DNA from 2 places in the Algoriphagus taiwanensis genome. Region 2 is predicted to be linked to the other one. Evidence: riboswitches for the same ligand, from Rfam matches in the RefSeq annotation. Region 2 holds a riboswitch; the other holds the start of a gene.

Region 1 (3,125 bases), on a different contig from region 2:
TAAGAGCCATCGTAACACATGGAGTACTTTCAGGAAAGGCTCATGAAAACATCGAAAATTCCGTTTTGGAGGAATTGGTCATCACCGACACCATTGCACTAAAGCGACCTTCTCCTAAAATCCGGGTTCTAACTGTAGCCGAACTGTTTGGAAAAGCCATCCACGCAGTCACAGGACATACTTCAATCAGCTCTCTATTTATCTGAGAAACCAATTTTAAATACAAATACATATGAAAACACTAGAGATTATAGGGTTTAAAAGAGCAAATCTCGACAGTGCCTCTTTGAATGAGATCAGAGATACCGGCAGTGTACCCTGCGTGGTTTACGGCCCAGGTATTCCTGAGCAAATTCACTTTCATGCCCCTGCTATCCTTTTCAGGGACTTGATCTACACTCCAGACGTTCACCTAGTAGAATTGAACATAGAAGGAACAATCGTGAAGGCGGTTTTGAAAGAAGCTCAATTCCATCCAGTAAGTGAAGTATTGCTTCATGCTGACTTCATGGCTTTCACCAACGACAAGCCAATCAAATTTGAGATTCCTGTAAAAATCACCGGTAGCTCTCCAGGTATTGCAAAAGGTGGTAAACTGGAATTCAAAACCAGAAAATTGAAAGTAAAAGGATTGGCTCAAAACCTTCCTGATTTTATCGAGGCCGATATCTCCAGCTTGGACTTGGGTAAATCTTTCAAAGTAGGTGAATTGACTCCTGAAGGATACGAAATCCTAACCTCTCCAAATGTCTCCATCGTGACTATCGGTATTCCGAGAGCACTCAGAGGCAAAAAGGCAGAGTAATTCTGACTTGGCATTCATTCAAATCCTGCTCTTTACCGGGCAGGATTTTTTATTTTTGATCCTTTAAAGCCTAACTCCAGGCTTAAAAATTCATTCAATCTGATTGTGAAAAAGCTGTCCTGGAGTTCCTGACAGCGACAATATAAAAGAGCATGAAGTACTTAATCATTGGTTTGGGTAACATAGGTCCTGAGTACGAGCTGACCAGACACAATATCGGATTCCTTACCCTTGACCGCTTGGCAGATAAAGAAGGAGCGACATGGAAAAGTGACAGACTTGCCTTCAAAACCGAGATCAAACATAAAGGTCGAACACTACACCTGATCAAGCCCACCACTTACATGAATCTAAGTGGAAAAGCAGTCAATTACTGGATGAAAGAATTGAATGTAACCAAGGAAAACATCTTGGTACTGGTAGATGATGTGGCGATTCCCTTTGGAAAACTTCGGATGAGAGGAAAAGGAAGCTCAGCAGGACACAATGGGTTAAAGAATATAGAAGCCCTCCTAGGGGGTCAGGACTATCCTCGCCTTCGTATGGGAATCGGTGACGATTTCCCCAAAGGAAGACAAGTTGAGTATGTTTTGGGACGATTTACACCGAAGGAGTTTGAAGAGCTACCTGAAATGATGGACCGGGCTATTTCCATGATTCAGAGATTTTGCACGGTAGGTATCGCCCAAACCATGACCCAATTCAATGACTGATTGCATGGGAGATTTGGAAATCCCCATTTCTCCCTTTTTCTTTGCATCACTTCAGGTGACTGATTTATAAAGAAGAGGCGAGAGACTAGGCTCATTGACCCTCTGGCAACCATCTTCAGCCAAGGAGAAAGGTGCCAAGTCCTACCCTCAGCGGGAACTATAAATTGGCGGAATATTCTACCCCTCTTTCTGGTTCAGGTTCTGCTCAGGGAAATTCTTTTTTCATCCCTGAAGCTCATCTCTATCAATGCACAATGCCATGAGCCATTTTGAAACAGATTCCATTCGAATCCAAAGCCGAACCAACGAAAAGGAACACTCCTCGCCTATTTTCCTGACTTCCAGCTTCACCTTTGACTCAGCTGAAGAGGCTCGGGCCATGTTTGCCGACGAAATTCAGGGGAATATCTACTCTCGCTATGCCAATCCGAATTCCGCAGACTTGATCGAAAAAGTATGCGCTGCCGAAGGTACGGAAGATGGAATCGCCACTGCTTCAGGGATGGCCGCCATGTTTGGAAGTATCGCTTCTTTATTGCAGCAAGGCGACCATATTTTGGCTTCCCGTTCGCTGTTTGGTTCCACCCATCAATTGCTGACGCGAGTATTTCCAAAATGGGGAATCACCTCCACCTACGGAGATATTTCCGATTATCAAAACTGGGGAAAGCTGGTCCAGCCCAATACTAAAATGCTTTTTATCGAAACTCCGTCCAATCCGGGCTTGGAAATCATCGATCTGGAATGGGCAGGAAAGTTTGCTCAAGCTCACGGGCTGATTTTGGTGGTGGACAATTGTTTCGCTACCCCCTACCTTCAGCAGCCCGCCAAATGGGGAGCACATATCGTTACCCATAGTGCAACCAAATACATTGACGGACAAGGCAGAGTTTTGGGAGGTTTGATTTTGGGAAAAAGAGAGCTCATCAAAGAAGTGCAGTTTTTCACCCGACATACGGGCCCCTCTATTTCCCCATTCAATGCCTGGATCTTAGCCAAAAGCATGGAAACCTTAGCCGTGAGAATGGACCGTCATTGTGAAAATGCTCTTAGAATCGCTAAATATTTTGAGGGAAGCAGTCAATTGGAAGCTGTCAAATATCCATTCCTTCCTTCTCATCCTCAGCATGATCTGGCTAAAAAACAAATGAAGGCAGGGGGAGGAATAATCACCCTTTCCCTGAAAGGCGGGGTAAGTCGGGCCCAAAGATTCATCGATCAGCTCCAAATGATCTCTGTCACTGCCAACCTGGGAGACAGCCGTAGCATCATCACCCATCCTGCTTCCACTACTCACAGCAAACTTTCCGCAGAGGAGCGTGCCAAAGTGGGAATTTCAGATGGCTTGATCCGACTTTCGGTAGGATTGGAACATTCTGACGACATCATCCTAGACGTAGAGCGCGCTCTGGAAAGATCCAAATAAGGAGTTTGACAGATCAAAAGCCGGCTGGACATCTGCTCAGCCGGCTTTCTATTTTCAACTTTTCCACTGGAGGGGATGCTTTTCCCTGATTTTTCTTTAATTTTTTGGATTCACTTTTTCCACCATTGGAAAAAAACAGACTCCAACCTTTGAACCCAAGATGCTCACACTCCTGATTATT
Region 2 (3,125 bases):
TTGGCTTTGACTGCAGCCTCCATCAACGAAATTAAAGATGAACTGGCTGCTGCGGGTTTTAATGATTTTATCCCCAAGCCATTTTCCCCGGAGGGGCTTTATGATAAAATTTTCAAGTATCTGAATACAAAAGAAAGTATTGAATGATGGGTTTAGCATTAATTTTGCCTTTCAGCAGGCTGATTTAAATCTTGACCTTCCTGTTTCATGTCTACCTACCTTAGGTTTTTTCTTACTTTTCTGTTGATTGGTTTTTCTGGGACCTTATTTTCCCAGCAATTGATCAATAAGCGGCCTACATTTTATGCATACACGGGGTTTTCCGGCGCAAATCTTACCCAATTCAATCAAATGCTAAAAGACAGGGGGCTGTCTTCTCTGAGAAACAGATATTCCAGCTTGGGACTTGGCTATCAGGCTCGAATCAATGATTTCGTCCTGGGGTTTGATCTAGGCCAACACACCGGAAAAGCAAGTCAGCTTGATGATATGGAAATCCGATATCGGACGACGAGGGCACTTTTCAATGTGGGGTATTCAATGACCGAGGAGGGTAGATTTCAATTGATTCATTATTTGGGTTTAGGATTCGGATTCATGAATTTTCAAATGCTCCCCGCAGAATTGGACCGAAACCTTGAGCTTTTCCTCCAAGAACCTCAGCAAGGCTTTATTTTGAGGAAAAACAACATTCATGAAGGCACTTCTCAGTTTGGAAATTTCTTGACAGAGATAGGTTTTCAATTAAGTTATGATTTTCCTATTCCCGGAAGAAAAGAAGCCCTGCAAGTCATGGCTAGAGGAGGATATTCTTTTAGTCCATTTGAAAATTCCTGGAATATGAATGGCATTGCATTCGACAATGCTCAATCCGGTGCTTTTATCCGTGTTGGAGCGGGGATTTCCCTTCCTGATCGAAATTTCTTTTACAAGGATGCCTCTATTGGTATTTCTCTGGTGAGGGGAATTCATTTTACCCGTCCTGATGAATTGAATACCTATCTTGAATCGTTTGACTATCAGCCTTTAGAAGGAAAGCCTTCTAATTGGGGCTTGCGGATTTTGGGAGAAACAGAGGGTCTTCTTTATGGAGTTGATGTCTTTAATCTGGCGATGAGTGGACAAGCAAGCAATTTCCAAGATCACATCTTGAACAGTTTGCGCGTCTATGCAAACGGAGGCTTGAAGCTTATCCAGTACGGCAATTTTGCATTCGGATTTTTGGGAGGTTTAGGCTATGGGAATCTACGGTATACGCTTAGTGAAGTGAATAAGCCGGACTTTCCTGAGCTTTTCGAACAGCGGTATTTTGATGGATACTTGAGGAGTTCGGGAGTAATGGTCAAACCCGAGGCGTTTTTTGAATACGGCCTTCCAATGACCAAGCGTAAACTTTTTGATCTGGTATTTACTGCGTCGGCAGGATATGAATTGGCTTTTCCAGGCTACCAGTTAGGTGAGATTTCTATGAATAAATATATGTCTGGCAGCTATTTGCTTTTTGGAATTGGGGTAAGGCCTTGATTAAAAAGTAAACGAGGATCTACTTTTATCTAAGTTTTACTTCCTTCAGTTGATTGTATTTCATTTTTTGCTGTTATTTTTGTCCAGCTTATCGAGAAAGACCGAGGGAAGGGCCCTACGACGTCTTAGCAACCTGATAACAAGGTGCTAACTCCCATTCCGGATATGCCGGAAGAAGATGAGCGGAAAAGAATACCTCTCCGTACTTTTCTCCGTGTTTTGCTCGATTAGCTTTTTGATTTGAAGAAAATATCACCATGCAAAACCGAACCGAAGCCCTTTTACAAGCAATAGAAAAGCGAATCCTAATTCTGGACGGTGCTATGGGCACGATGATTCAGCGCTACAAGCTGGATGAAAATGACTTTAGAACTCCTGAACTGTCAAATCATCCTAAGCCATTGAAAGGGAATAATGATCTCCTTTCTCTGAGCAGACCGGATATTATTAAAGCTATACATGCTGAATATTTAGAAGCTGGGGCAGATGTCATCGAAACCAATACTTTCTCCGGAACTACCATTGCGCAGGAAGATTATGCACTTCCTCATTTGGCCTATACGATCAATTATGAATCAGCCAAAATCGCAAGAGAAGTAGCAGATGAATTTACAGCCAAAGACCCTTCCAAGCCCCGATTTGTAGCCGGTGCAATGGGACCTACCAACAGAACTGCCTCTATTTCACCGGATGTCAATGATCCTGGCTATCGGGCGATTACCTTTGACCAATTGGCTGAAGCCTATGCAGAGCAAGTGAGAGGTCTTCTTGATGGTGGGGCGGATATCATCTTGATCGAGACTATTTTTGATACACTCAATGCCAAGGCTGCTCTCTATGCGGTGCAAGAGGTATACGAGGAAAGAAATATTCCTTTGGATCCCCGAGAAGGAGGCATTCCGATTATGATTTCCGGAACCATTACCGATGCTTCTGGTCGGACGCTCTCCGGTCAGACTACAGAGGCATTTTTGATTTCTGTTTCCCACGTTCCCTTGCTTTCTGTAGGTTTGAATTGTGCCTTGGGAGCAAAGGAATTGAGACCTTATTTGAAAGTGCTTTCCCAAAAAGCCCCTTTCTACGTTTCAGCCTATCCCAATGCAGGACTACCTAATGAGTTTGGAGCCTATGATCAGGGCGCCAATGAAATGGCGGATCAAGTCAGAGAGTTTTTGAAGGAGGGAATGCTGAATATTTTGGGAGGCTGCTGTGGTACTACTCCGGATCATATCCGAGCACTGGCCAAAATGGCTTCGGAATTTCAGCCAAGAAAAATTGAAGAAGAACTTGAGGAGGAGGAAAGCAATGCCTAAGCAGAACTACATGAAATTGTCGGGTTTGGAGCCTTTGGTTTTTACCCCGAATATCAACTTTGTCAATATCGGAGAGCGGACCAATGTCACCGGTTCCAAAAAGTTTGCCCGACTCATCCTGAATGGGAAATACGATGAAGGCCTGGACATAGCTCTCGATCAGGTAAGAGGTGGTGCCCAGGTCTTGGACGTGTGCATGGATGAGGGAATGCTAGATGGAGAGTATGCCATGACCCGATTTCTGAATCTGATTGCTTCCGAACCGGAAATCAGCCGCATTCCCATTAT

What was found. Region 2 has a riboswitch for S-adenosylmethionine ahead of AAA938_RS04980 (homocysteine S-methyltransferase family protein). Riboswitches for the same ligand answer to the same signal wherever they lie in the genome.
Region 1: linked by a shared signal. The riboswitch ahead of AAA938_RS19225 (trans-sulfuration enzyme family protein) and the one ahead of AAA938_RS04980 (homocysteine S-methyltransferase family protein) in region 2 are both predicted to bind S-adenosylmethionine.

Annotation. Positions count from the first base shown of each region.
Region 1 covers NZ_BTPE01000021.1:42,499-45,623, reverse strand. The annotation lists gene AAA938_RS19240 (ribose-phosphate pyrophosphokinase) at 1-206, shown strand, start outside; gene AAA938_RS19235 (50S ribosomal protein L25/general stress protein Ctc) at 233-805, shown strand; gene pth (aminoacyl-tRNA hydrolase) at 958-1,518, shown strand; SAM riboswitch class I at 1,580-1,684, shown strand; gene AAA938_RS19225 (trans-sulfuration enzyme family protein) at 1,778-2,944, shown strand; gene AAA938_RS19220 (GntP family permease) at 3,105-3,125, shown strand, end outside.
Region 2 covers NZ_BTPE01000003.1:157,418-160,542, forward strand. The annotation lists gene AAA938_RS04970 (PAS domain S-box protein) at 1-147, shown strand, start outside; gene AAA938_RS04975 (hypothetical protein) at 208-1,524, shown strand; SAM riboswitch class I at 1,610-1,709, shown strand; gene AAA938_RS04980 (homocysteine S-methyltransferase family protein) at 1,782-2,837, shown strand; gene metH (methionine synthase) at 2,830-3,125, shown strand, end outside.